4 regions of the Clostridium nitrophenolicum genome follow, and region 1 is predicted to be linked to each of the others. Evidence: predicted binding sites of a transcription regulator. Region 1 holds the regulator's gene; each other region holds the start of a gene.

What was found. The regulator Rex, encoded in region 1, represses fermentation and respiration genes when NADH is low (regulators of the CRP and FNR family bind a similar motif). The targets are predictions, from matches to a motif close to ATTGTTAANNNNTTAACAAT.
Region 2: adhE (bifunctional acetaldehyde-CoA/alcohol dehydrogenase) is a predicted target of Rex. The motif match lies at 4,933-4,952, and genes of this name have one in related genera.
Region 3: ACZ5N4_RS16170 (acetyl-CoA C-acetyltransferase) is a predicted target of Rex. The motif match lies at 3,534-3,553, and genes of this name have one in related genera.
Region 4: ACZ5N4_RS03195 (acyl-CoA dehydrogenase) is a predicted target of Rex. The motif match lies at 3,602-3,621, and genes of this name have one in related genera.

The regions. Positions count from the first base shown of each region.
Region 1 is NZ_AP042469.1:5,168,753-5,176,380, forward strand. Features, by position in the region: gene ACZ5N4_RS24560 (sulfide/dihydroorotate dehydrogenase-like FAD/NAD-binding protein) at 1-736, opposite strand, end outside; gene ACZ5N4_RS24565 (adenine nucleotide alpha hydrolase family protein) at 913-1,377, opposite strand; gene ACZ5N4_RS24570 (redox-sensing transcriptional repressor Rex) at 1,613-2,245, opposite strand; gene abc-f (ribosomal protection-like ABC-F family protein) at 2,570-4,483, shown strand; gene ACZ5N4_RS24580 (response regulator) at 4,554-5,123, opposite strand; gene ACZ5N4_RS24585 (MTH1187 family thiamine-binding protein) at 5,302-5,592, opposite strand; gene ACZ5N4_RS24590 (ammonium transporter) at 5,790-7,013, opposite strand; gene ACZ5N4_RS24595 (sigma-54-dependent transcriptional regulator) at 7,220-7,628, opposite strand, start outside.
Region 2 is NZ_AP042469.1:328,775-336,402, reverse strand. Features, by position in the region: rRNA gene ACZ5N4_RS01555 (23S ribosomal RNA) at 1-1,932, opposite strand, end outside; tRNA gene ACZ5N4_RS01550 (tRNA-Ile) at 2,160-2,236, opposite strand; tRNA gene ACZ5N4_RS01545 (tRNA-Ala) at 2,240-2,315, opposite strand; rRNA gene ACZ5N4_RS01540 (16S ribosomal RNA) at 2,403-3,911, opposite strand; gene adhE (bifunctional acetaldehyde-CoA/alcohol dehydrogenase) at 5,112-7,628, shown strand, end outside.
Region 3 is NZ_AP042469.1:3,379,380-3,387,007, forward strand. Features, by position in the region: gene ACZ5N4_RS16155 (electron transfer flavoprotein subunit beta) at 1-319, opposite strand, end outside; gene ACZ5N4_RS16160 (acyl-CoA dehydrogenase) at 338-1,477, opposite strand; gene ACZ5N4_RS16165 (short-chain-enoyl-CoA hydratase) at 1,491-2,273, opposite strand; gene ACZ5N4_RS16170 (acetyl-CoA C-acetyltransferase) at 2,302-3,477, opposite strand; gene ACZ5N4_RS16175 (sigma-54 interaction domain-containing protein) at 3,972-5,342, opposite strand; gene ACZ5N4_RS16180 (MerR family transcriptional regulator) at 5,702-6,658, opposite strand; gene ACZ5N4_RS16185 (glycerophosphodiester phosphodiesterase) at 7,066-7,628, opposite strand, start outside.
Region 4 is NZ_AP042469.1:696,013-703,640, forward strand. Features, by position in the region: gene ACZ5N4_RS03175 (short-chain-enoyl-CoA hydratase) at 1-700, shown strand, start outside; gene ACZ5N4_RS03180 (3-hydroxybutyryl-CoA dehydrogenase) at 739-1,584, shown strand; gene ACZ5N4_RS03185 (acetyl-CoA C-acetyltransferase) at 1,635-2,813, shown strand; gene ACZ5N4_RS03190 (MaoC family dehydratase) at 3,038-3,466, shown strand; gene ACZ5N4_RS03195 (acyl-CoA dehydrogenase) at 3,662-4,801, shown strand; gene ACZ5N4_RS03200 (electron transfer flavoprotein subunit beta) at 4,826-5,605, shown strand; gene ACZ5N4_RS03205 (electron transfer flavoprotein subunit alpha/FixB family protein) at 5,675-6,676, shown strand; gene ACZ5N4_RS03210 (sigma 54-interacting transcriptional regulator) at 6,965-7,628, shown strand, end outside.

The sequences.
Region 1 (7,628 bases):
CACAAGCAAATTTTACTTCGTCGCCAATTGTTACTCTACAAGCACCACACATTCCTGTTCCATCAACCATTATTGGATTTAAGCTTACTACAGTCTTAATTCCATACTCTTTTGTAAGCTTAGCAACAAATTTCATCATGATCATCGGTCCTATAGCTACCACGTGATCATATTTCTTACCTTCATTATCTATAAGTTCTTTTAATAGGTTTGTAACAAGTCCCTTATATCCATAGCTTCCATCATCTGTAGCAACATATAAATGTTTACATACAGCCATCATTTCTTTTTCAAGTAATAAATATTCCTTTGATTTAGATCCAACGATAACGTCTACATCGATTCCATTTTCATGGAGCCATTTAACTTGTGGATACACTGGTGCTGTACCTACACCGCCAGCTATAAAGATTATATTCTTTTTCTTTAATTCTTCTATATCTTCATGAACAAGATCTGATGCTTGTCCTAATGGCCCTACAAAATCTGTAAAATTTTGACCTTTTTCATATTCAGCCATTCTCTTAGTAGAATCACCAAGTGTTTGGAATACTATAGTTACAGTTCCCTTTTTTGCATCATAATCGCAGATTGTTAGAGGTACTCTCTCTCCTCTTTCATCCATTTTTACTATAACAAATTGTCCAGGATAACATGATTTCGCAACTCTTGGAGCTTCTACATCCATTAGATAAATGTTTGGCGCCAATAATCTTTTGTCTACAATTTTGTACATTTCTATTCCCCTCCGTAAAATATGTTTAATATATTAATCGCACTCTCATCCCCACTTAATTATAACATATTAAATTTATTTTTGTATAACTAATCGATAATTTGTATAAATTTATATAAAAATCTGAAATTGAGGGAATTTAATGTATTAAATTTATAATTTTTTCAAGAAAAAATCTAAGCCAACTCTGCATCTTTAAAGTCTATTGTTTCTCTAAAAATAATTCTTGGAGTCCCTAAATACCTGGTTATTTCCGTGGCAATTTCTTCATCACTATCTTCTATAACCTGTTTTGAAATAAATAATATATCATAATTTAATTTTTTTATTTTTGCAGCTAATATACTTGATATAGATACTTCTCCTGCTCCAGCTAAGCTTTTATCTGATATGAGTATGCCTTCATCTGCGCCCATAGCTATTGCTTCCTCTAACACCGTTTCCGAATGGAGAGTTTCCATACATATTACTGTAACTTTAGCTCCTCTATCTCTTTTCAATTCTAATGCTTTCTCTAGTATGCTTTCACTCTGTGAATTGATTATAGGTAACCCACATCTCTTTATAGCAATCCCAGTTTTTGAATCTATTTTTACTTCCATTGTGTCTGACAGCTGCTTCAAACAAACTACTATATTCACTTATATAATCCCCCCCATGATTTAACGGTCTTCAAATCTACTTTAATTATAAATAAACTTTTTGTTAATATTATAACAAACGTTTACAAAAAATAATTAAAGTATATACCTCAATTACCATTATACACTTCCAGTATTATGCATTTCAATATCAAATTTACAAATATGCAGAAAATTAGCGTATAATTATGCTAATTTCTGATATTTATAAATTTAAATTTTATATTTTTTTTATTTATTCTATGTCATTTAGCAAACAACTAAGTGTAAGTAAACTATCGCTAAGGTGTACGTTTTCAACCTTCACGGTTTCTGGAACAACTAAGTCAATCGGGGCAAAGTTCCATATTCCCTTAACGCCATTTTTAACAAAAGTTTCACAAATTTTTTGAGCATTATTATTTGGAACACATATTATTCCTATATCTGTTGGATTTTCTTTTAAATAATCACCTAGATAATCTATATCCTGTATTTCTATATCTCTTATTTTTAGTCCCATAAGCTTAGGATTAATATCAAAAATCCCATTTAACGTAAACCCTAATTTTTCAAATTGCGAATAGTTTGCTATTGCTTGACCTATATTTCCAGCTCCTACTATTACTGTTTTATATTCCTTAGTAAGTCCCAATATTCCACTTATTTGGTTATATAATTCACTAACATTATAGCCGTAACCTTGTTGTCCGAAATCTCCAAAACAATTTAAATCCTGTCTTATTTGTGAGGCTGTAAAGCCTATTTTTTCACTTAACTCTTTTGAAGATATTCTATCAACATCATTTCTCATTAATTCTGCTAGGTATCTATGATACTTAGGTAATCTTTTTATTACAGCCATTGATATATTTTTTTTCTTATCCATTCTGCACCTCCACTTGTATACCACAAATTAATATAATTCCTAAACACATTGTTTATATTTTATCATTTAACTATTACTTCATCCCACTTTTTATAGTATTATTTAATTATATAATATGTCAATAGTATATTTTTTATTTATTACTATCTATTATTGTCTTTTTCTCATTCTTTTTGCTATCAAATTTTTTAATATAAATTTTTAATTAGTAAATAATTCTTATGCAAAGCTATTATATTTAATTATTGTGTTAAATTATCAAAATTAATCTACAAAAAAATCTTCAACCATAGTAAAATATTAATGGTTAAGGAAGGTGAACTTATGGTAGTTTTAAGTTGTAAAGATATTAATAAAGGATTTGGAATAGATGTCATACTTGAAAATGTTACTTTCAACATAAATGAGGGCGAAAGAGTTGGATTAATAGGACCAAACGGTGCAGGAAAGTCTACACTTTTCAAAATTATCACTAATCAAATTGATTATGATAATGGAGAATTATTTATAGATAAAAATAAAACTTTAGGATATTTATCTCAACATCTTTCATTAGATTTTTCAAGCACTATATATGGTGAGCTTCTTACTGTTTTCGAGGATCTAATAAATTTAGAAAATAAATTAGAGAAGCTTGAGTTATTAATGAATGAACCTTATGACTCTAGTAAAGAAGAATATCATAATAAGATAATTAAAGATTACACCACCTCCTCAGAGCTTTATCAAAATAGAGGTGGATATACTTACAAAGCTGAAATAAGTAAGGTATTAAAAGGTCTCGGCTTTACAGAACAGGATTATAATAAGCCTATAGAAGTCTTAAGCGGAGGACAAAAAACTAGAGTTGCTCTTTGTAAACTTCTTTTAATAAAACCTGATATCTTATTATTAGATGAGCCTACAAATCACCTTGATTTAGATGCTATTGAATGGTTAGAGGAATACTTAAATGCATACAAAGGAACCATAATCATAATATCTCATGATAGATACTTTTTAGATGCCATAACAAATAAAACTTTCGAATTAATACACGGACATGTAAACTGTTATAATGGTAATTATACTTCTTATATTGATTTAAAACAGAAAAATTATGAAGTACAATTAAAAGCATATACTCTTCAGCAAGCAGATATTAAAAGACAAGAAGAGATAATTGAAAGATATAGGTCTTTCAATCGTGAAAAAAGTGTAAAAGCTGCAGAAAGCAGACAAAAAGCTCTAGATAAAATTGAAAGAATAAAAGCTCCCGATAAAGAAGAAAGATTAGGTAATGTAACCTTTGAAACTCAAATTAAAAGCGGTAACGATGTGTTGCATGTGGAAAATTTGAGTAAAAGCTTCGGAGATAAAACTTTATTCTATGATCTCAACTTTGATATTAAAAAAGGTGAGAAAGTAGCTCTTATAGGAGAAAACGGCAGAGGTAAAACCACTCTATTTAAAATAATCATGGATGAAATTTCTCCAGATAATGGTGTGTCATGCCTTGGTAAAAATGTCTTTATAGGTTATTATGAGCAAGAGCAAGCTAATATAAATCCAGAGAATACTGTTATAGATGAGGTATGGGATGATTTCCCTGAACTAACTACAACTGAAATCAGAAATGCTTTAGCAGCTTTTCTTTTTAGAGGCGATGACGTTTTTAAAATGGTATCTTCCTTAAGTGGAGGAGAGAAATGTAGAATCAATATATTAAAGCTTATGCTTTCTAAATCCAACTTTCTATTATTAGATGAACCAACAAACCATCTTGATATAGTGTCTCGCGAGGCCTTAGAGGATGCCATTATGGGATATGATGGTACTGTTCTCGTAATATCCCATGATAGATATTTTTTAAATAAGGTTATAGGTAAAATATATGAATTAAATGAAGATGGAGTTAGAGAATATTTAGGTAACTATAGTTACTATATAGAGAAAAAGAAGAATCCACTAAGGTTTCAATTGGAAGAAGAGAGTTTTGGAAAAACAAAAACACAAATACAAAATGAGAAAAAGAAAAAAAGAGAAGTGGAAAAAGCAGAAAAAGAAAAAAAATTAAGAGTTAAAAATATAGAAACTGAGATTTCAAACCTAGAAAAATATATAGTAGAGTTACAAAATCAACTTTGTCTTGAAGATGTCTATTCCAATCCGGAAAAAAGCGAAAATATAAATAAACAACTACTAGATTCCCAAAATGATCTAGATGATTTATACGAAGAGTGGGAAAGCTTATTGTAAATCAAAAAACAGCTGATATTGTCAGCTGTTTTTTATTTTAAAGTTATTTAATCTAGTCAACGTAATGCACTTATTTACTAGTTTGCAATGTCTTACCACAATAAGGACAAAATGAGAATCCCTGAGAAATTTCATCAAATCTTTGTCCACAAAATGGGCAAAATAAAAATCTACTTACTGATAGACTCGATTTTTTATCTAGTGAAACATCTTCTTGTTTCCTATTGCTTTTATTAACTAATCTTTTGATTATTGTATCTACACTATTTTTTCTAATTTTAATATTATCACAATCTTTAGTTACCTTATCTAAAGTTTCAGATAGCCTGTCTTTATTCACTGGAGTATTAATAACTTCATCTACTTTATTTTCGATAAAATCCTCCAATTTTATTGGATCACACGATGAAAGTAAACATATTATTTGGGAGTTCTCAGATTTAATTTTACTTATGAGTTTATCTCCTGTTGTGTTTTTCATAATTAAATTAGCTATAAGTATATCTGGCTGAAACTTTCTTGTTTCAATTATAGCATCATACTCACTGGCAATTTTAACACTATATCCAATATCACTTAAGCAATCTTTCATAACTATACTCTCAAATTTACAATCATTAATAACGAGTATTTTTTTCATGGTTTCACCACCATTTAACAATCTACTTCAATATGATTTTACCCTATAAATTCCTGTTTTTCAACCAATTTTGAGTATATTTAGTTAATATGAGCACATTATCAGAGATATTATTAATTAATTTTTGATAACCTGATTACAAGTACAAAGCAAATCCTAAAGTTAAATATTTTTAAATCTATTTTCTATATTTATTTATTTTTTCTTCCATTGTTATTCCCTGTGCTTTGTAATCTATTTTTACAACAGAGGCAACTCTTTCGGCTCCGTTATTTATACATATTTCTTGAGCCTTTTTTACTATTTCCAAAAGTTCATCTAATTCTCCTTCCATTGTAGTTTCCATTGGTCCAACTTCATATTTTACTCCACAGGAATCTATATATTCTATAACCCTATCTACTACGTCGTATAGTTTTTCTTCAGGGACCACCGGTAGAACTTGTAAACTTACATTTGCAATTGCCATATTCTAAATCCTCCATGATTCTTACACAATTTTCTAACTATCAACTATATATTTATATTATATATTATTATCCATTAAGTCAATGAACATTCTAGCTTTAACTATAACTGATTAATATGAAAATAGTTACTTAAAAGTGTAACTTTTAAGTAACTATTTTTATAAGGAGAAAGTATAGATATTTACTTTTAAAATTATTATAATAAGTCGTACGCTACTTCACCATGAATAGCAGTATCGAGTCCTTCTATTTCTACATCTTCCGGTACTCTTATTGGATCAAATACATTTACAACTTTTAATATTCCCCAGGTAACTGCATAAGAATAAACTGCCGTAAGTGCTACTGCAAATAATTGTACACCAAACTGATGAACATTTCCATAAATTAATCCACTTACACCATTCACAGATTTACTAGCAAAAACTCCTACTAAAATTGACCCAAGTATACCTCCAACACCATGTACTCCCCATACATCTAGTGCATCGTCCCAATCAAGCTTCTTTCTAAGCTCAACAGCTAAGTAACATACTACAGCTGCCATTAAGCCTACTATCGCAGCTGCCCAAGGTTCTATATATCCTGCACAAGGGGTTATAGTCGCAAGGCCTGCTACAGCGCCAGTCAAAGATCCGACAAGGCTTGGTCTCTTTTCGTGAGTCCAAGATATAATAAGCCATATTATCATTGCTACAGAGCCTGCAATATCTGTGTTGGCAAAGGCTATAGCTGCTACACCATTGGCAGCAAGTCCACTTCCTCCATTAAATCCAAACCATCCAAACCATAATAATCCTGTACCTAAAGCAACAAAGGCTATATTATGTGGTGACGTATTTTCTTCTGGAAGTATCTTCCTCTTACCAACAAATATTACTGTACCAAGTGCTGCGACCCCTGCTGTTACATGAACAACTATTCCACCTGCAAAATCAACAACTCCCATTTTTGCAAGGAATCCACCTCCCCATATCCAGTGAGTTACTGGCACATAAATGAGTATACTCCAAAACATAAGAAACTTTAGATAACTCTTAAAATTAACTCTATCTGCAAAGGCACCTGTCATAAGTGCTGGAGTAATTACTGCAAACATCTCCTGGTATACGAAAAAAGCAAGAAACGGTATGGTTGATCCATAACTTGGATTGGGCAAAATCCCAATTCCATTTAGTAAAAAATATTGAAAATTACCTATTAATCCGCCTATATCTTTTCCAAAGGCTAAACTAAAGCCTCCAAAAACCCATATGACTGTAACAACACCCATAGAAATAAAATTCTGCATCATAATTGTCAATACGTTTTTCTTTCTTACAAGTCCACCATAAAAAAACGCCAACCCTGGTGTCATAAGACAAACTAACGCTGCACTAATTAATACTAACGCTGTGTCTCCTGTATTAATGTTTCCCATTTCAAAATTCCTCCTAAAAATAAAATAATAAATTACGTTTTTTATAAAGCAATTCTCATGCCAAATATTATAGGCTTTTTAATTTTACTTTTAACTCTATAAGTAAATGTTTTCAAAGATTTGTGTTTGACTTAATTTTTTTATCTAAGTTAACAAATTAAAAATAGGGACAAAAACGTCACTGTGTGACATTTTTGTCCCTATTTTTATCCTTCAATATTGTATTTTATAATTTTTCTGTGTAAAGATCTTCTACTTATTCCTAAAACCTCAGAAGCCTTTGTTTTATTACCATTACATTCTCTAAGAGTTTTTAAAATAGTTTCTCTTTCCGCAGTATCAACTGCAGAATTAAGCTTATAGGATACCATCTCTTCATTATCTTCTTTATAACTTATTATATATTCAGGCAAATCCTCTAACCCTATTAACTCTCCATGTTTTATTACGACACACCTTTCAATCACGTTTTCAAGTTCCCTTATATTCCCTGGCCAATTATAATACATCAATTTTTCTACAGCCTCTTGAGACATATTCTTTTTACTTTTTCCCGAAATTGAAGAGGATTTTAATAAAAAATATTCTACTAATAAAGGTATGTCTTCCTTTCTT
Region 2 (7,628 bases), 930 kb from region 1:
TTTCGCTACCTTAGGACCGTTATAGTTACGGCCGCCGTTTACTGGGGCTTAAGTTCACACCTTCGCTTGCGCTAAGTGTTCCCCTTAACCTTCCAGCACCGGGCAGGCGTCAGCCCCTATACATCAGCTTTCGCTTTAGCAGAGACCTGTGTTTTTGCTAAACAGTTGCTTGGGCCTATTCTCTGCGACCTACTTGCGTAGGCACCCCTTATCGCTAACTTACGGGGTCAATTTGCCGAGTTCCTTGACAACAATTCTTCCGCTGGTCTTAGGATTCTCTCCTCACCTACCTGTGTCGGTTTGCGGTACGGGCACCAACTTCCTCCATAGAGACTTTTCTTGGCAGCGTGGAATCAGATACTTCGCCCATAAGGGCTCCCCATCACACCTCAACTAAGTTTAACGGATTTGCCTGTTAAACATGTCTAAGTGCTTAGACGCACATCCAATAGTGCGCACATCTTATCCTCCTGCGTCATCCCATTTGTAATAACGTCAGTTGGCGGTATCGGAATATCAACCGATTGTCCATCACCTACGCCTTTCGGCCTCGGCTTAGGTCCCGACTAACCCTGAGCGGACGAGCCTTCCTCAGGAAACCTTAGGTTTTCGACCAATAAGATTCTCACTTATTTCTCGCTACTTATGCCAGCATACTCACTCCTGTACAGTCCACCGCTCCTTTCGGTACGACTTCAATCCATACAGGAAGCTCCTCTACCGCTCTTTCGAGCCCATAGCTTCGGTGGTAAGTTTTAGCCCCGGACATCTTCGGCGCAGGATCTCTCGACTAGTGAGCTATTACGCACTCTTTGAATGAGTGGCTGCTTCTAAGCCAACATCCTAGTTGTCTTAGAAATCCCACATCCTTTTCCACTTAACTTACACTTTGGGACCTTAGCTGATGATCTGGGCTGTTTCCCTTTTGACCACGGATCTTATCATTCGTAGTCTGACTGCTGAGATTCAAGTATATGGCATTCGGAGTTTGATAGGGTTCAGTAACTGTTGTCAGCCCCTAGCCCATTCAGTGCTCTACCTCCATTACTCATTCTCAACGCTAGCCCTAAAGCTATTTCGAGGAGAACCAGCTATCTCCGAGTTCGATTGGAATTTCTCCGCTATCCACAGCTCATCCCATGGTTTTTCAACACCAACGTGGTTCGGTCCTCCACGGAATTTTACTTCCGCTTCAACCTGTCCATGGATAGGTCACCCGGTTTCGGGTCTACGACATGCAACTTATTGCCCTATTCAGACTCGGTTTCCCTTCGGCTGCGCACCTTAAGTGCTTAACCTTGCTACATATCGTAACTCGCTGGCTCGTTCTACAAAAAGCACGTCATCGCACGTAAAAGTGCTTTGACCGGTTGTGGACACACGGTTTCAGGTTCTATTTCACTCCCCTCCCGGGGTTCTTTTCACCTTTCCCTCACGGTACTGCTTCACTATCGGTCACCAGTTAGTATTTAGCCTTGGGAGGTGGTCCTCCCTGCTTCCCACAAGGTTTCACGTGTCTCGTGGTACTCTGGAGCAGATCTAGAGTCTTCTCTTTTCACTTACAGGGCTGTTACCTTCTACGGCGGAGCCTTCCAGCTCTCTTCAATTAAGATACCTCTCCGTTTATGATCTGTCCTCAACCCCAGGAACAAGTTCCTGGTTTGGGCTCTTTCCCTTTCGCTCGCCGCTACTTAGGAAATCGATTTTTCTTTCTCTTCCTCCGGGTACTTAGATGTTTCAGTTCCCCGGGTATATCCCTATAAACCTATGAATTCAGTTTACAGTACACTACGTTAGTAGTGTGGGTTGCCCCATTCGGAAATCTTCGGATCACAGGCTATTTGCGCCTACCCGAAGCTTATCGCAGCTTATCACGTCCTTCTTCGACTACTGGTGCCAAGGCATTCACCATGCGCCCTTTGTAGCTTGACCATCTAAATTAATATTACCTTCGCATTACTGCGTCAGCTTCCTTCATTGCGGTGCTCATTTACCTTAAAGTAAACTCTGCTCCTCATTCAGTCGCTTCCTTGTTCTGCTCGCTACTATTAATTTATATTAATTCTTAAATCTACAAAGGTTACTTACTTATATAATAAGTAGTTTTACCTTCAGCTTTACTTTTATTTAATATCACTGTGCAATTTTCAAAGAACAATTGGTGGGCTTAAATGGACTCGAACCATCGACCTCACGCTTATCAGGCGTGCGCTCTAACCAGCTGAGCTATAAGCCCGTATGGTGGAGATAAAGGGATTCGAACCCTTGACCCCCTGCGTGCAAGGCAGGTGCTCTCCCAGCTGAGCTATACCCCCATATTTAAGAAACATTTAGTCTCTCAAAATTAAACAGAGTGTAAACAAACCTTCAAGATAGAATTACCTATCTTGTCGACTCCTTAGAAAGGAGGTGATCCAGCCGCAGGTTCTCCTACGGCTACCTTGTTACGACTTCACCCCAATCACTAACCCCACCTTCGGCCGCGTCTTCCTTACGGTTAGACTACGGACTTCGGGTGTTGCCAGCTCTCATGGTGTGACGGGCGGTGTGTACAAGGCCCGGGAACGTATTCACCGCGACATGCTGATTCGCGATTACTAGCAACTCCAGCTTCATGTAGGCGAGTTTCAGCCTACAATCCGAACTGAGGGTAATTTTATAGTTTTGCTCCACATCACTGTATTGCTTCTCTTTGTATTACCCATTGTAGCACGTGTGTAGCCCTAGACATAAGGGGCATGATGATTTGACGTCATCCCCACCTTCCTCCCGGTTAACCCGGGCAGTCTCACTAGAGTGCTCAACTTAATGGTAGCAACTAATGATAAGGGTTGCGCTCGTTGCAGGACTTAACCTAACATCTCACGACACGAGCTGACGACAACCATGCACCACCTGTCTTCCTGCCCCGAAGGGCTTCCTCCATTACGAGTAATTCAGGAGATGTCAAGTCTAGGTAAGGTTCTTCGCGTTGCTTCGAATTAAACCACATGCTCCGCTGCTTGTGCGGGCCCCCGTCAATTCCTTTGAGTTTTAATCTTGCGATCGTACTTCCCAGGCGGAGTACTTATTGTGTTAACTGCGGCACAGAAGGGGTCGATACCTCCTACACCTAGTACTCATCGTTTACGGCGTGGACTACCAGGGTATCTAATCCTGTTTGCTACCCACGCTTTCATGCCTCAGCGTCAGTTACGGTCCAGAGAGTCGCCTTCGCCACTGGTGTTCTTCCTAATCTCTACGCATTTCACCGCTACACTAGGAATTCCACTCTCCTCTCCCGCACTCTAGACTTCCAGTTTGAAATGCAGCACCCAAGTTAAGCCCGGGTATTTCACATCTCACTTAAAAATCCGCCTACGCATCCTTTACGCCCAGTAAATCCGGACAACGCTCGCCACCTACGTATTACCGCGGCTGCTGGCACGTAGTTAGCCGTGGCTTCCTCCTTTGGTACCGTCATTATCGTCCCAAAAGACAGAGCTTTACAACCCGAAGGCCTTCATCACTCACGCGGCGTTGCTGCATCAGGCTTTCGCCCATTGTGCAATATTCCCCACTGCTGCCTCCCGTAGGAGTCTGGACCGTGTCTCAGTTCCAATGTGGCCGATCACCCTCTCAGGTCGGCTACGCATCGTCGCCTTGGTGAGCCTTTACCTCACCAACTAGCTAATGCGCCGCGGGTCCATCTCAAAGCGGATTGCTCCTTTAATTAGTTCTCCATGCGGAAAACTAATGTTATGCGGTATTAATCTCCCTTTCGGGAGGCTATCCCCCTCTTTGAGGCAGGTTACCCACGTGTTACTCACCCGTCCGCCGCTAATCCACCCCGAAGGGCTTCATCGCTCGACTTGCATGTGTTAGGCACGCCGCCAGCGTTCGTCCTGAGCCAGGATCAAACTCTCAATTTAAAAGTTTGAATGCTCATTACTGTTGTTTTTGACTACTAACAAGTAGTTCAAAAGAATTGCTGGTTTAGTTTACTTAATAAAAGTTTAAATAACTTTTAACCTCTGTTTAATTTTCAAAGACCAAATATTTTGGTTTTATTAGAATATCATACAACTTAATTCTTGTCAACATTTTTCTTTTGTTGATTTCATTAAGTTTTTATCATCTCTCGACGACATGTGTTATTCTATCACAAAACATTGCTTATGAATCTAATATACTCTTATTTATCCGACTTTATCTTTTTTATTCTAATCATATCTACTATTTTTTTGATTTTTCATATACTGATACACTAGGATAAGTTTGCTCTTAAATCTTGTAAAGCCTTACTTAGCTAATTTTATTATTCTGTCAACGAACTCTTTATCTATTTTATAAATTTTAGATCACTTCATTTTTTCCTACATCTATATAGCATCTTAAAATTAATCTATGCACTACTCTATATATATTTATCTTCACCCCTGCTCTATAGAAACACAATTTTTCATTCACTTGTAGACAAACAACTTTGTCTAAATTAGAACTCTATGTAAGTGACTATCACTAAATCAGCACTCTGTGTAAGCGACCATATCAAAATCACAGATTTTTTATGTCTGCTTAAATGTACAGAAGGAATGCAGCTATGAATACAGATAATAAGTAGACTAATTTCCTGATTAGCTTATCCGTAGTACTCTCCCCTAATTTAGAAAGTAATAAAATTTAATCCCATGATAATCTACTGAAACTACTACATGTAAGTTAAGCTTCGAATTTATTTATCTATATAGAAGTAATTTGTTTACTAAACAAAAATATATTTATTAACAATTTATTTTTGTTAAAATCTGTTACATAACTTTTATCCAACTGTTTCACTCTACAAAAGTTAATCATTTAACAATGTTATCTTTACTGTTTCATATAATTTTATTATATTTTTATGCATATTGTTATATTTAGATAACGTTTACACTAATTTTTAACAAAAATATTGATAAAAATTTCTCAAAGTATGATTGACATTTAACAAACAATGATACATAATAGTATTATAAATCACAAGAGTGGTAAACAAAAACAGTAAATACTAACTTACTTAACGATAATTTAGAGTATTAAAAACTCTTTAGTGTGTTCATTAATAAAAACTGAGAAAGAGGTGCTAATCAATGAAAGTAACAAATATTGACGAATTAATGAAAAAATTAGAAGAGGTAAAAGCTGCTCAGAAAAAGTTTTCTACCTACACACAAGAACAGGTTGATGAAATTTTCAGACAAGCAGCAATGGCAGCAAATAACGCAAGAATAAAGCTTGCTAAAATGGCTGTAGAAGAATCTGGAATGGGAATTGTAGAAGACAAGGTTATTAAAAACCACTTTGCTTCAGAATATATATACAATAAATATAAAGATGATAAGACTTGTGGAGTTATAGAAGAAGATGCGTCCTTCGGTATAAAGAAAGTTGCAGAACCAATAGGAGTAATTGCTGCTGTTGTTCCAACAACTAATCCAACATCAACTGCTATTTTTAAAGCACTAATAGCTTTAAAAACTAGAAATGCTATAATCTTCTCCCCTCACCCAAGAGCAAAAAATTCAACTATAGCTGCAGCTAAAATAATTCTAGATGCAGCAGTTGCAGCTGGTGCTCCAGAAGGAATCGTTGCATGGATAGATGAACCATCAGTTGAACTTTCTCAGGTTGTTATGAGCCAAGCAGACATAACTCTTGCAACAGGTGGTCCAGGAATGGTTAAGGCTGCTTACTCATCAGGTAAACCAGCAATCGGTGTTGGTGCAGGTAATACACCAGCTATAATCGATGAAACTGCTCATATAAAAATGGCTGTAAACTCAATACTTCTTTCAAAGACTTTCGACAATGGTGTTATCTGTGCTTCTGAACAATCAGTAATAGCTCTAGACTCAGTATATAATGAAGTAAGAAAAGAGTTTGCAGAAAGAGGAGCTTACATCCTCAAAAAAGATGAAATAGATAAAGTTAGAAATACAATATTAATAAATGGTTCTTTAAACGCTAAAATAGTAGGTCAGTCAGCTTACAAAATAGCTGAAATGGCTGGAGTAAAAGTTCCTGAGACTGCAAAAGTTCTTATTGGAGAAGTAGAATCAGTTGAGCTTGAAGAAGCATTCTCACATGAAAAACTATCCCCTGTTCTTGCTTTATATAGAGCAAAGGACTTTGATGAAGCACTTGCTAAAGCTGAAAGACTTGTTGAGTTAGGCGGATTTGGTCATACATCAGTATTATACGCTGATACTATGACTGCAAAAGACAAAGTAGAAAAATTCGGCGCTGCTATGAAGACTGGAAGAACAATAATAAACATGCCTTCAGCGCAAGGTGCTATAGGAGATTTATATAACTTTAAATTAGCTCCTTCTCTAACATTAGGTTGTGGATCATGGGGTGGAAATTCTGTATCAGAAAACGTTGGTCCTAAACACCTATTAAACATTAAGAGTGTAGCTGAGAGGAGAGAAAATATGCTTTGGTTTAGAGTTCCAGAAAAAGTTTACTTTAAATATGGTTCACTTGGAGTTGCATTAAGAGAATTAAAAGATATGAATAAAAAGAAAGCATTTATAGTAACTGACAAGGTTCTTTACGAATTAGGATACTGCGATAAGGTTACTAAAGTTCTTGAGGAAATCGGAGTTGACTTCAAGATATTTACTGATGTAGAACCAGATCCAACTCTAGCTACAGCTAAAAAAGGTGCTGCTGAAATGATGAGTTACAGTCCAGATACTATTATAGCTGTTGGTGGTGGTTCAGCTATGGACGCTGCTAAGATTATGTGGGTAATGTATGAACACCCAGAAGTAAGATTTGAAGATCTAGCTATGAGATTTATGGATATAAGAAAGAGAGTATACGCTTTCCCTCACTTAGGTGATAAAGCTATGATGATATCAGTGGCAACATCAGCTGGTACTGGTTCAGAAGTTACTCCATTTGCAGTTATAACTGACGAAAAAACAGGCGTTAAATACCCACTTGCCGACTACGAATTAACTCCAGATATGGCTATCGTTGATGCTGAATTAATGATGGGTATGCCAAAAGGATTAACTGCTGCATCAGGTATAGACGCATTAACTCATGCTATAGAAGCTTACGTTTCAGTTCTTGCTTCAGAATTTACAAATGGATTAGCACTAGAAGCTATGAGATTAATATTCAAATACTTACCACAAGCTTATGCTGAAGGTACAACTAGCGTAAAAGCAAGAGAAAAAATGGCTCACGCTTCAACTATGGCTGGTATGGCATTCGCTAATGCATTCTTAGGAGTATGTCACTCAATGGCACACAAACTGGGATCTGCTCACCACATACCACACGGAGTTGCTAACGGATTGTTAATCAATGAAGTTATTAAATTCAACGCAGTGGATAGTCCAAGAAAACAAGCTGCATTCCCACAATATAAGTATCCAAATGCTAAGTGGAGATATGCTAAAATTGCTGATTACCTAAACCTAGGCGGAAACACTGAAGATGAAAAAGTTGAATTATTAATAAAAGCTATAGACGAATTAAAAACTAAGATAAATATACCAATGACTATACATGAAGCTGGAGTTACAAAAGAGAAATTCTTTGCTAGCTTAGATGATATGTCAGAACAAGCTTTTGACGATCAATGTACAGGA
Region 3 (7,628 bases), 1.8 Mb from region 1:
TCTTTAATGCACTAGCAAGAGCATAAGAAGTAGCCAAAGTATCGGCACCTGCAAAAGCTCTATCTGTAATAAGTATAGCTTCGTCTGCTCCCATTGCTATTGCTTCAATCAAAGCATTTTTAGCTTGTGGAGGTCCCATTGTAATTACTGTTACATGTGCCCCGTGATTATCTTTAATTGCTAAAGCCTCTTCCAATGCATTCTTGTCATCTGGATTCATTATTGATGGAACTCCTTCTCTTATGAGCGTCCCTGTCTTTGGGTCAATTTTAACTTCATTTGTATCTGGAACTTGTTTTATACAAACAACTATATTCATTGTCTAATATCCTCCTCGTTATCTAAATATATTTCCGGAAATAACCATCCTTTGAACCTGTGATGTTCCTTCATATATTTCAGTTATTTTAGCATCTCTCATCATTCTTTCAACTGGATAGTCTTTAGTGTATCCATATCCACCAAATAACTGTAAAGCTTTAGTAGTAACATCCATAGCAACATTTGCAGCATGAAGTTTTGCTCTTGCCGCATCAACGCTATATGGAAGTTTGTTATCTTTCTTCCATGCAGCAAGATAAACAAGATGTCTTGCGGATTCAATAGCAACATCCATATCTGCCATTATCCAGCTTAAACCTTGGAATTTATCAAGTGATTTACCAAATTGTTTTCTTTCCTTCATATAATTTTTTGCCTCTTCAAAGGCTCCTTCAGCTATTCCCAATGCTTGAGCTGCTATACCAATTCTTCCTCCATCAAGACTTTTCATTGCTATGCCAAAGCCTTTTCCTTCTTTTCCAACTAAATTTTCAGCTGGAACTATACAGTCCTCAAATATAAGCTCAGTTGTTGATGATGCTCTTATACCCATCTTATCTTCTACTTTTCCTATTGAAAATCCAGGGAATCCTTTTTCAATTATAAATCCGGATATCCCCTTAACGCCCTTGCTTCTATCAGTCATAGCAAATACTACAAATATATCAGCCTTTCCACCGTTAGTTATGAATATTTTTGATCCATTTAACACATAGTGATCTCCTTCAAGAACTGCAACTGACTGTTGTCCTGCTGCATCAGTACCTGCATTTGGTTCTGTCAAGCCAAATGCACCGAGTTTTTCGCCCTTTGCAAGTGGTACTAAATATTTTCGTTTTTGTTCTTCTGTTCCAAATTCATTTATTAATGAAGCACACAATGAAGTATGCGCTGAAAGTATAACACCTGTTGTAGCACATACCTTTGATAACTCTTCAACTGCCATAATATATGATTGAGTGTCTCCTCCTGCTCCACCATATTCTTTTGAAAATGGAATGCCCATCATTCCATACTTAGCCATCTTCTTTACATTTTCCATAGGAAACTCTTCTGTTCTATCTATTTCAGATGCTATTGGTTTAACTTCTTTTTCAGCGAATTCTCTAACCATCTGTCTTACTAATTCTTGTTCCTTTGTTGGTGCGAAATTCATATGAAATTACCTCCTACTTATTTTTAAAGCTTTTTTCTCTTCTTTCTACAAAGGCTGTCATACCTTCTTTTTGATCCTCAGTTGCAAAACACTCTCCAAACACTTCTGATTCATACATAAGTGCTGTTTCTATATCACACTGCATACCTCTATTTATAGCAGCTTTACAATACTTAACGGCTATGGGAGCTTGTGCTGCTATTGTATTTGCAAAGCTTATAGCTTCTTCCATAACTTTATCTGGTTCAACAACCTTATTCACTAAACCAACTCTAAGAGCTTCCTCAGCTTTAATAATTCTTCCTGTAAAAATTAACTCTTTTGCTACTGCCATTCCTGCAATTCTTGCTAATCTTTGAGTTCCACCAAAACCTGGTGTTATTCCAAGACCAACTTCAGGCTGTCCAAATTTAGCATTAGTTGATGCAATTCTTATATCGCAAGCCATAGAAAGTTCGCAGCCACCTCCAAGTGCAAATCCATTCACTGCAGCTATTACAGGTTTATCTAACAAGTCAAATTTTCTAAATACTTTATTTCCAAGCATTCCAAATTTTCTTCCTTCAGCTACTGACATATCTTTCATTTCTGTGATATCTGCACCAGCAACAAAAGCCTTTTCACCGGCACCGGTTAAAATAACTGCATACACTCCCTCATCCTCAGCTACCATGTCAACAGCACAATCAAGTTCTTTTAAGGTTTCCGAGTTTAAAGCATTTAATGCTTTAGGCCTGTTAATAGATATGGTTGCAATTTTATCATTTTTTTCAAGAATTATATTCTTAAATTCCATGTTAATCCTCCTCTATATTTTAAGATTGCTATCTTTCAACTATAAGAGCGGTCCCCATTCCTCCACCTATACATAAAGTTGCAAGGCCTCTTTTAGCATCTCTTCTTGCCATTTCATGTAATAGTGTTACAAGTATTCTCGTTCCTGACGCTCCAATTGGATGTCCAAGTGCTATAGCTCCACCATTTACATTTACTACGTCCATATTGAACTTTAAGTCTTTAGCAACAGCTAAACTTTGAGATGCAAATGCTTCATTAGCTTCAATTAAATCTATATCTTCTATTTTCAAATTTGCCATATCTAATGCTATCTTAGTTGCATGGAATGGTCCGTAACCCATTATTGATGGTTCAAGACCTCTTTGTCCATAAGAAACTATTTTAGCAAGAGGTTTAACTCCAAGCTCTTTAGCTTTTTCTGCGCTCATTACAACTATTGCTGCTGCACAATCATTTATTCCTGACGCATTGCCAGCAGTAACTGTACCCTCTTTTTTGAAAGCTGGTTTTAATTTTGCTAAAGCTTCAATTGTCGCACCGAATCTTGGAAATTCATCCTGTTCAAATATTATTTCTTGTTTTTTCTTTTTAACAACTACCGGAACTATTTCATCCTTGAATTTTCCTTCTTTTATAGCTGTTTCAGCTTTTTTTTGTGATGCTAAAGCAAATTTATCCTGCTCTTCCCTGGTTATTCCCCATTGCTGAGCTATATTTTCTGCAGTTATTCCCATATGGTATTTATTGAATACATCTGTTAAACCGTCAGTTACCATTTCGTCAACAAACTCTCCATTACCCATCCTTTGTCCCCATCTTGCATTATTTAAAAGATATGGAGCTTTTGACATATTTTCCATACCACCAGCTACAATTACATCTGCATCTCCAGCTTTTATTATTTGACAAGCCAGAGAAACTGCTCTTAGACCTGAGCCACAAACCTTATTAATAGTCATTGCTGGAACTTCAACCGGAAGACCTGCATTAACCATAGCTTGTCTAGCTGGATTTTGTCCGAGTCCCGCTTGTAAAACGTTTCCCATTATTACTTCATCTACAGCTTCACCTTTAACTCCTGCTCTATTTAAAGCTTCTTTTATTACTACAGCACCTAAATCTACTGCTGCTACATCCTTTAAAGTCCCTCCAAAGGATCCAATAGCCGTTCTTACTGCACTTGCTATAACTACTTCTCTCATTTTTAATCTCCTCCCCCTCTATTGATTTAAATGTTACTTTGTTAACTTATACTATTGATGTGAAAATGTTATCAATACTATAAGCTGATATAAAATATATATGCTTGAAAGATTTGAAATATAATTTTTGTATCCCGAAATAGATATAGCAAATACCTTGCCAAAGATATTTTACTTATTAAAACCAGTAATTTAGCCTTTCTACAATTTTAATTAAATATAATATTTAACAAAATCAGTATTTCTTTTAATATTTGTGTTATATTCAAGACAATTTCAATCTAAAGTTGTCTACATTTCTATACAATTGATAAATTTATAACAATTTCACTTTTTTAAAATGTATAGTTTTCCGTACAATAACTGTCAAAAATAAACAAATTGTTAAATATATAACTAAAAGCCCCAAAAAAATATTTTTTGGAGCTTCCTAATATCAATTGAGTTTATCTTCTCGCTTAACACATAGTAAATTCAGTTTTAATTTTGTCACTCTAATCTATATGCAACTTTGACATTTTTTCATATAAACTTGATCTACTTATGCCTAGAAGTTGTGCTGCCTTTGATTTATTTCCCTTCGCAACACTAATACTATTTAAAATTGCTTCTTTTTCTGTATCATTTAATATATCTTGAAGATTTCTAACAGGTTTACACTCTCTTATTTCTGTTATTTTAGAAGGAAGATGTTTTACATCTATTACTGTTTCATTTTCAATAATTGTTATTGCTCTTTCAAGTACATTTTCCAGTTCTCTTATATTTCCTGGCCAACTGTAACTTTTTATATATTCCAAAGCCTCATTTGAAATCCCCTCAATATATTTACTTACTTTGTTACTTATTTTATTAATAATATGATAAACTATTGTTTCAATATCTTCTCTTCTTTCTTTTAATGATGGAACGTTAATTGTTAAAACGTTCAATCTATAAAATAAGTCCTTTCTGAACTTATCTTCTTTCACTAATTGTTCTAAATTTTGATTAGTGGCTGCTATAACTCTTACATCTATTTTTTTAGGACCATCTGACCCTATTTTTTCAACTTCCTTTTCCTGAAGTACTCTTAAAAGTTTAACCTGCATATATATTGGCATATCTCCTATTTCATCTAAAAAAATAGTACCACCATCTGCTAATTCAAATTTACCTATCTTTCCTTCTTTTTTTGCCCCTGTGAAAGAACCACCTTCATATCCAAAGAGTTCAGATTCAAGAAGTTCTCCTGGAATAGCTCCGCAGTTAACTTTGATAAAAGCACCATTCCTTCTTCTGCTTTCCTTATGAATAGCATGGGCAAAAAGTTCTTTACCCGTCCCACTTTCACCTAATAGTAAAACATTTGAAGAGCTCCATGCAGCTTTTTCAGCAAATCTTTTTGCACTTTTTATTAATACCCCTTCTCCAACGATATCATCAAAGGAATAAGTTGTTCTATTTAATGCGGATATATTATTAGTTAATCCTTTAAGTTGTTTTTTCATTGCGTTTATATGTTCATGCATATCATTTAAATCTTTTATGCTTTTAAATATAATCTTTGCAATGGCTCCAATTACTTCCCCATCTTTAACAATAGGTATACGACTGACAATTAAGTATTGACTATCTATTTTTAGCAACTCTGCTATTTCAGCTTGTCCAGTTTTGACTACCCTAGGTAATCTTGTTTCTTCAACTATTTCTGTTATGTGCTTCCCAATAATATCCTCTCTTTTCTTTTTAAAAATCATAGCATAACCTTTACTAATCATTGTAATGAAACCTTCTTTATTAATAGCTATAATACCATCATAAAGCGTGTCCATTATAATATTTAAAATTATACTGTCGTTTTTTAAAATGTTTTTCTTATACATATTTATAGCTCACCACCTAACTGAATTTATATTAAAAAACTATTTCCCTTTACCCTACATATACATTTATCTTTATGCTATCTAAAAAATAATTACAATAGTATATCCTATTGCATTATATTATAATCCTTATTTTTCTATTTTTCCATGATTGTATATATTTTGTTTAATTTTAAACAAAAATCATGAGCTTAATAGGAGTAAAGGTAGCATCTGTATAACCAGGGGCAAAGTAGAAAACGCACTCTAATTTATTAAATAATTAAAGTGCGTTTCTTAGTGTTTTTTCAATAGTGTATAACTTTTAGTAGCTGAAGAAATAAGAAGATTAATATCATAGTCTAATATAGCCTGATTTTTTAATTTTTTTCATTGAACGTTTTTATTAATTCATTAGTTGTAAATCCTAGTCTATCTTTTACTGCTTCATTAACGTCAGACAACATCTTTGTAGTATTTTCTCTATATTTTTTATAATCTTTATTAAGTAGGCATAAATACTCTTCAAAATCTTTTTGAATTGATCCAATTACCTTCATTATTTGCTTTGTTTTTTCAATATCTTTGATAAATTTCTCTTTAACTTCTTCGTTCTCTTTTAGCGATTTTGCAAATTCAATTTGATGATTTACCATGTTATTCTTAGTGTTTTCATCGTAATTTAACAAGTCTTTAATTTGAGAATCCATCATTTTTTTTAATTCATCTAATTTATAAGTATCTGATGATTTATTAAACTCTTTTATTAAATAATCATTTTCATCTACTTCGTCTACAGAATCCAAAAATTCCACAAGCTTCAGCCATGTTTTCTTTTTTTCATCATTATCAATGGTAATCATTAAAAAAGGTTCATACATAGTAACAAATATCTGTCCAAAGTTTCCTGGAAATATTCTAAGTAAGATATTTGATATATACTCTTTTTTATCATATATAGATAATTCTAATGTTTCCCTTAGTTTTCTAATTTGTTCTCCTGATGCTTTGTAATCATTTAGATTCTTTTCTATAAGACTTTCAATGATTAATTTACTTTTTCCCAGATGATTTATACTTTCATCTATTTTTTTTAGAGCAGCCATTAAAGCTTCAGTCAAACTTTTTTTACCTACAACCACATCTTTTATATCTATAATTGATATATCTAAAGCTCTCAGTGCTCCAATTAAATTCAGTTTAACAATATCATCCTCGGAATATTCTCTATAATTATTTTCATATTTTTTTGAAGGATTAATTAATCCCTCACTTTCATAGTATTTAATAGCCTTTTTGGTTAAACCAGTTTTCTCTGATGCAATTTTAATATTCATATTGTATACCTCCCATAAATCTAAGAAATTTCATTTCTTTAATTTTATTCTAATGGTGCCTGTAAGGTACAAGTCAATATTTTTTATAACACTTGATTTAAAATCAAACTCATTTTAAACTATAAAAAAGTATTGCATCTAATTCTTTAAATTGTTTTGATATATTTTACCATTCCGATGTAGCTCCAACAAATGAATTACACCATTATAATCTACTAACTACCTATGAACTATAATAAAACCCTATGCAAAGCATAAGGTTTTTGAACAAAATGAAACTCCTTCTCCTTTCGTCGAATGAGTACTCGCTGAGTAAGCGACTATCTCCAAATCATAGATTTGGGATATCTGCTTAAGATTTTGGATGCCTGCTTATCTGAGCGGTAGTTTTACCGCTTTATGTTATATTAAATACTTTTCAAAGCACCTGGACAATTAGTAATTATGTCATCAACTCCCATCTGAATAAGCCTTCTCCAATCATCTACATTATCTACTGTCCATACATGCACCTTTTTATTATTTTTATGGAGCTTTTCTACTATACTCTTAGTAACTTTAGGATAGTAAATGCTATAATAATCAACATATTCTAGATTTAACTTGTCTCCTTTATTCAAAGCTGTGATATATCCTGTCCTAATTTTAGGATTTAGCTTTTTCACCTTTATCAGCGTGCGGTAATCAAAGGAACATACTAAACAATTATCTATAAAATTATTATCTTCAATAAGTTGCACAACTTTTCTTGGTAAGTCCGTATCATTTTTATAGCTCTTAATTTCAATATCTAATTTAATTTTTCCTTTTGATGCCTTTATAACTTGATCTAGTGTAGGTATCTTTTCACCTTTAAACTTTTCTGAATAAATGCTCCCTACATCTAGCTTCTCTATATCTTTATATGCTACGTCTGAGAGGTTTTTATCCACCTTTGCTACTCTTTTTAAGTTCTTATCATGCATTAATA
Region 4 (7,628 bases), 1.3 Mb from region 1:
ATTAAATAGTGATGTTTTAAAAGAATTTAATCAAGTATTAGATGAAATAGAAAATGATGAAGAAATCTATGTCCTAATAGTAACTGGATATGGTAAAGCTTTTATTGCTGGAGCAGATATATCAGAAATGAAGGATAAAACTCCGGAGCAGGCTAGAAAATTTGCGGAATTAGGGTTAGGCGTATTTAGAAAAATGGAACTTATGGAAAAGCCAATTATAGCAGCTATAAATGGCTTTGCATTAGGTGGTGGATGTGAATTAGCTATGAGCTGTGATATAAGAATAGCTTCAGAGAAAGCAAAGTTTGGACAACCAGAAGTTGGATTAGGAATCATCCCAGGTTTTGCAGGAACTCAAAGACTATCACGTTTAGTTGGAGTAGCTAAGGCAAAGGAGATAATTTTTACTGGCGATATGATCAATGCAGTTGAAGCGGAAAAACTAGGATTAGTAAATAAAATTGTACCTCACGATGAGTTAATGGTTGAAGCTTTAACTTTAGCTGAAAAGATTGCTTCTAAAGCACAGGCCGCAATAAGATATTCAAAAACTGCTATAAATAGAGGTGCGGAAAGTGATATAGAAACAGGAATGCTAATAGAAAAAGATCTATTTGGGTTATGTTTCTCAACTAAGGATCAAAAAGAGGGTATGGAAGCATTTTTGGAAAAAAGAAAAGCAAATTTTATAAATAAGTAAAATTATTAAAATACGGTGTGTTTTTAGGAGGAATTGGAATGAAAATATTTGTTTTAGGAGCAGGAACAATGGGCTCAGGAATTGTGCAGGCTTTTGCACAAACTGGATATGAAGTAGTAATGAGAGATATTGAAGAGAGTTTTGTTCAAAGAGGATTTGACATAATTTCTAAAAATCTTGAAAAAAGTGTTCAAAAAGGAAAAATTACTGCAGAAGAAAAGAAAAATATAGTTAGCAGAATAACACCTACAACAGATATGAGTTTAGCTAAAGATGCAGATTTAGTTGTGGAAGCAGCAGTTGAAAATATGTCAATTAAGAAAAAGATATTTGCAGAGTTAGATGAATTATGTAAGCCAGAAGCTATACTTGCTACAAATACATCATCATTATCTATAACTGATGTAGCAAGTGCAACTAAGAGACCAGATAAGGTTATAGGTATGCATTTTTTTAATCCTGTTCCAGTTATGAAATTAGTAGAAGTTATAAAAGGAATTGCTACTTCAGAAGAAACTAAAAATACTATAGTTGAGGTTTCTAAGAAACTTGGAAAAGATCCTGTAGAGGTTGAAGAGGCGCCAGGCTTTGTAGTAAACAGAATCCTTGTACCTATGATAAATGAAGCGGTAGGAATTTTAGCAGATAATGTTGCAAGCGCTGAAGACATTGATTTAGCTATGAAGCTAGGAGCTAACCATCCTATGGGACCATTAGCATTGGCTGACTTAATAGGAATTGATGTATGTTTGGCTATTATGGAAGTACTATATGCGGAATTTGGAGACTCAAAATATAGACCACATCCATTACTAAGAAAGATGTCAAGGGCTGGATATTTAGGAAAAAAGTCAGGAAAAGGATTCTTCGATTATAACAAATAATTGATAAAGTTCCACAAGAATATATAAGGAATTAATTGGAGGGTTAGAACATGAGAGAAGTAGTTATAGCAAGTGCGGTTAGAACAGCTGTAGGTTCTTTTGGCGGAAGCTTAAAGGATGTGTCAGTAGTTGATTTAGGAGCTATAGTGATTAAGGAAGCCTTAAATAGAGCAGGTGTAAAACCTGAATTAGTAGATGAAGTTATTATGGGAAATGTATTACAAGCTGGAAATGGTCAAAATCCAGCAAGGCAATCTGCTGTAAAAGCTGGCATTCCAGTTGATGTGCCATCCTTTACTTTAAATAAGTTGTGTGGATCCGGCTTAAGATCAGTTAGTTTAGCTTTTCAAATGATTTTATCTGGATATAACGATATTATAGTTGCTGGTGGAATGGAGAGTATGTCTAGAGCACCATATATTTTAAAAGATGCAAGATGGGGACAAAGAATGGGCGATGGAAAGCTAGTAGATGACATGGTATTTGACGGACTTACAGATGCTTTTAATGGATATCATATGGGAATCACAGCGGAAAACATAGCAGAACAATGGAATATAACTAGAGAAATGCAGGACACATTTGCTTTAAATTCTCAATTAAAAGCTGAAAATGCAATCAAAGAAGGCAAATTTAAAGATGAAATAGTTCCAGTAATTATACCGCAAAGAAAAGGAGAACCAAAGGTATTTGACACAGATGAATATCCTAAAGCAGGAGTTACAATTGAAAGTTTATCAAAATTAAAACCTGCCTTTAAAAAGGCTGGAACTGTTACTGCAGGTAACGCATCAGGGATAAACGATGGAGCTGCGGCATTGGTTATAATGAGTGCTGAAAAAGCAGCTGAACTAGGTATAAAACCATTGGCGAAAATTGTATCCTTTGGTTCAAAGGGATTAGACCCTTCAATTATGGGATATGGACCTGTTCCATCAACTAGAGAAGCTTTAGAAAGAGCAAAGTTAACTGTAAAAGACTTAGATTTAATAGAAGCAAATGAAGCTTTTGCTGCACAAAGTTTAGCTGTAGCAAAGGATCTAGAATTTAACATGGATATTGTAAATGTAAACGGTGGGGCTATAGCTCTTGGACACCCAATCGGAGCTTCTGGTGCTAGAATTTTAGTCACACTAATTTATGAAATGATTAAGAGAGATGCTAAAAAAGGTCTTGCAACCTTATGTATAGGTGGAGGACAAGGAGCAGCAGCTATTATAGAAAGATAATTAATAATTACTATAAAGTTAGAATGTAAGGAGTGTCTAAGGCTGTGGACCATTTTGGCTGTGGACCTTAAGCTCTTAACAAAATATATAAGGCATAGTAGAAGTTGGACAAGTATATGATTTGACTAGTTGTTATTCTAAAATATACAAACTATCCTTAATAATTAAACAAAGGTATACTTTATCTTTCTTCTACTATGTATTAAAAAATAGGAGGTAAAATCATGCAAGGTTTAACAATCGATCAAATAAAAGTTGGAGATAAGATTTCTATTGAAAAGACTATATCTGAAACAGATGTATACTTATTTGCTGGAATTACTGGAGATTTAAATCCAGCACACGTAAATCAAGCTGCATCAGAAAAAACAATGTTTAAGAGTAGAATTGCACATGGAATATTAGTTTCTGGTCTTATTTCAGCTTGTCTTGGTATGCATCTTCCTGGACCAGGAACAATTTATATGGGACAACAGCTTAAGTTTACTGCACCAGTTTATATTGGAGATACAATTAAAGCAGAAGTAGAAGTTATAGAAATGAATGTAGAGAAAAATAGAGTTAAACTAAGAACGGTTTGTACTAATCAAAATGGAAAAGTTGTTGTAGATGGAGAAGCATTAGTTATGCCTCCTAAAAAAGTTTCTGAATAGCTATTCTTAAATAAAATTTAAATAGATCAGTTAATTATATTTTACCTATATAAGATTGAACCCTTCCAAATAGACATAGCTAAAATCAATCTGATATAGGTAAAATATAAAATAAAGCAAAATTAATATATAAGAATTGTTTGATTATTAACAAACAATCAAATATCTATCTAAAAATCAAGAGGAGGACCAATTATGGATTTTACATTGTCAAAGGAACAACAATTAGTACAACAAATGGTAAGAGAATTTGCTGAAAATGAAGTTAAGCCATTAGCAGCAGAAATTGATGAAACAGAAAGGTTTCCAATGGAGACAGTAGAAAAAATGGCTAAGTACGGAATGATGGGTATTCCATTTTCTAAAGAATATGGCGGAGCCGGTGGAGATACTCTTTCATATATATTAGCAGTTGAGGAGTTATCAAAGGTTTGTGGTACTACTGGAGTTATTCTTTCAGCTCACACTTCACTATGTGCTTCAGTAATTGATAAATATGGCACTGAAGAGCATAAACAAAAGTACTTAATACATCTTGCAAAGGGAGAAAAGTTGGGAGCCTTTGGATTAACAGAACCAAATGCAGGAACAGATGCTGCAGGGCAACAAACTACAGCGGTTCTTGATGGAGATAACTATATAATTAATGGACAAAAAATATTTATAACAAATGGTGGAGCAGCAGATATCTTCATAGTATTTGCTATGACAGACAGAAGCAAAGGAACAAAAGGAATTTCAGCATTTATAGTTGAAAAAGGATTCAAAGGTTTCTCAACAGGTAAGCTAGAAGACAAGATGGGAATTAGAGCATCTTCAACTACTGAGCTTATATTTGAAGACTGTATAGTACCAAAGGAAAACTTACTAAGCAAAGAAGGAAAAGGCTTTGGTGTTGCTATGGGTACTCTTGATGGAGGAAGAATTGGTATAGCAGCTCAAGCACTAGGAATAGCTGAAGGTGCTTTCAATGAAGCGATAGCTTATATGAAAGAGAGAAAACAATTCGGCAGATCTTTAGATAAATTCCAAGGACTATCTTGGATAGTAGCTGAATTGGATACAAAAATCGAAGCAGCAAGACACTTAGTATACAAAGCAGCATGCAAGAAAGATGCTGGACTTCCTTACTCTGTAGATGCAGCAAGAGCTAAGTTATTTGCAGCAGATATTGCTATGGAAGTAACAACTAAGGCTGTTCAGCTGTTTGGTGGATACGGATATACAAAGGAATATCCAGTTGAAAGAATGATGAGAGATGCTAAGATAACTGAAATATATGAAGGAACTTCACAGGTTCAGAAGATGGTTATCTCAGGAAGTATATTTAGATAAGAATAGACAAGGAGGACAACATTAATGAATATAGTAGTTTGTTTAAAACAAGTTCCAGATACAACAGAAGTTAAAATAGATCCAAAGACAGGAACTCTTATAAGAGAAGGAGTTCCATCAATAATAAATCCAGATGACAAAAATGCTTTAGAAGAAGCACTTGTATTAAAAGAAAAGGTAGGGGCAAAAGTTACTATAATAAGTATGGGACCACCACAAGCAGAAGCTGCTTTAAGAGAAGCAATAGCTATGGGAGCAGATGAAGCAATTCTTATATCAGACAGAGCCTTTGCAGGAGCAGATACATTGGCTACATCAAATGCATTAGCAGGAGCATTAAGAAAGTTAGACTACGACATAGTATTTGCAGGAAGACAGGCTATAGATGGAGATACAGCACAGGTTGGGCCAGAAATAGCTGAGCATTTAAACATCCCGCAAATCACTTATGTAGAAAAAGTAGAAGTTGAGGGAGATTCCTTAAAAGTACAAAGAGCATGGGAAGATGGGTACGAAGTAATAAAGGTTAAGACTCCAGTTCTTTTGACAGCTATAAAAGAATTAAATGAACCAAGATATATGCATATGGCAAATATCTTTGAAACATACAAGAAAGAAATAAAAGTATGGAGTGCAGCTGATATAGATGTAGACAAATCTCTTCTTGGATTAGCTGGATCACCAACAAAGGTTAAGAAATCTTCAACAAAGGAAGCAAAGGGACAAGGAGAATTAGTAAATCTACCAGCAAAAGAAGTAGCAGCATATGCAGTTTCAAAATTAAAAGAAAAACACTACATCTAAGCAGGCATCCAAAATCTCTGATTTTGTGATGATCGCTTACTCATTTAAAAATTACAGGAGGAGTTTAAGATGAATATAGCAGATTATAAAGGTGTATGGGTATTTGCTGAGCAAAGAGACGGAAAACTTCAAAAGGTATCTTTAGAATTATTAGGAAAAGGCAGAGAACTAGCAGACAAGTTAGGCGTAGAGTTAACAGCTCTTTTACTTGGAAGTCATATAGATGATATAGCAAAAGAATTAGTAGCATATGGAGCAGATAAAGTAATATATGTAGATAATCCACTTTTAAAACACTTTACAACAGATGGATATACAAAGGTTATATGTGACTTAGCAAAGGATATAAAACCAGAAGCAATACTAGTTGGGGCTACATTCATAGGAAGGGATTTAGGACCAAGAGTAGCAGCAAGACTTGCTACAGGACTAACAGCCGATTGTACATCTCTTGATATAGATCCAGAAAACAAAAACTTACTTATGACAAGACCAGCCTTTGGTGGGAACTTAATGGCTACAATAGTTTGTGGAGACCACAGACCACAGATGTCTACAGTAAGACCTGGGGTATTTGAAAAGTTAGCTAAAGATACTGAAAGAATTGGAGAAATCCAAAAGGTAGCTGCAAACTTAACTGAAGCAGACGTAAGAACTGAAATGTTAGAAATAGTTAAAGCTTGCAAGGGCTGCATGGATATTGGAGAAGCTAAGATAATAGTTGCAGGTGGAAGAGGAATAGGAAATAAAGAAGGTTTTGAGGTACTAAAAGACCTTGCTGACGCTTTAGGTGGAATAGTAGCTGGATCAAGAGCAGCTATAGACAACGGATGGTTAGATAAAGCATATCAAGTTGGACAAACAGGTAAGACAGTTAGACCAAATCTTTATATAGCTTGTGGTATATCAGGGGCAATACAGCATTTAGCTGGAATGCAGGATAGTGATTACATTATAGCTATAAATAAAGATGCAGATGCTTCTATAATGAAAGTAGCTGACCTTGCATTAGTTGGAGATTATAAGAAGGTTATTCCTGAACTTGTAGCTCAAATTAAAGAAATGAATTAATTTAAAAAGTTATAAAATCTCTTTGTAGAATAAATTATAAAGTTACAAGATTACTTTTTTAACTAATTTCAAATCATGCCTAGGAACAACTTCAAATTTAGGTAGTAATAAACTGGGACTGTGTCAAAAGCATAGTCTCAGTTTTTATTTAATGATATAATACTAGTATGTATTTTGCTTGATTAGATGGTTTATTATAATATTTATTATAACAATACTAAGAGTCAAAAACTAAACGATATAGCTATGATTAAATCTATGAAATACGGCTTAAGAGGGGGATGGTTTATGTTTTTCAAGGAATGCTTTCAGTCTATTGTAGAAAATATAAATGAGGCTGTGATAGGAGTTGATAATACAGGAATTATATTTGTTATTAATAAAATGGCGGAAAAGTTGTTGGGAGTTAATGCTGAAAGTGGATTAGGGTTACATATCGAGAAAATCATACCTGAAACAAATCTACCCAGAGTATTGAAAAATTGTGAAAATGAAATTAATCAGAACTTTATAACCAATGGAAGAGAATTTATAACAAATAGAATTGTTATAATGTCGGAAGGAAAAGCAAAAGGAGCTATAGCTATTTTTTATGATATTACTAATCATAAAAAAATGCAGGAAGAGTTGAATGCAGATAAATCATATATTGATATTTTAGACACTATAATAAACACCTTTAACGAATGGATAGTAGTAACAGATGAAAAAGGTATTATTACTATGATGAGTAAGGCTTATAAAGAGTTTGTGGGGTGTGCTAATCCTGAAGGAAAGCTAGTAGATGAAGTAATAGAAAACACAAGGATGAGTAAAGTTATAGAATCAGGTGTAGCAGAAATAGGGGACGTTCAGGAGATAAAAGGGAATAAAATGATTGCTATGCGTGTTCCACTAAAAAAAGATGATAAAGTTATTGGTGCCATAGGAAAGGTAGTATTTAAAGATATTA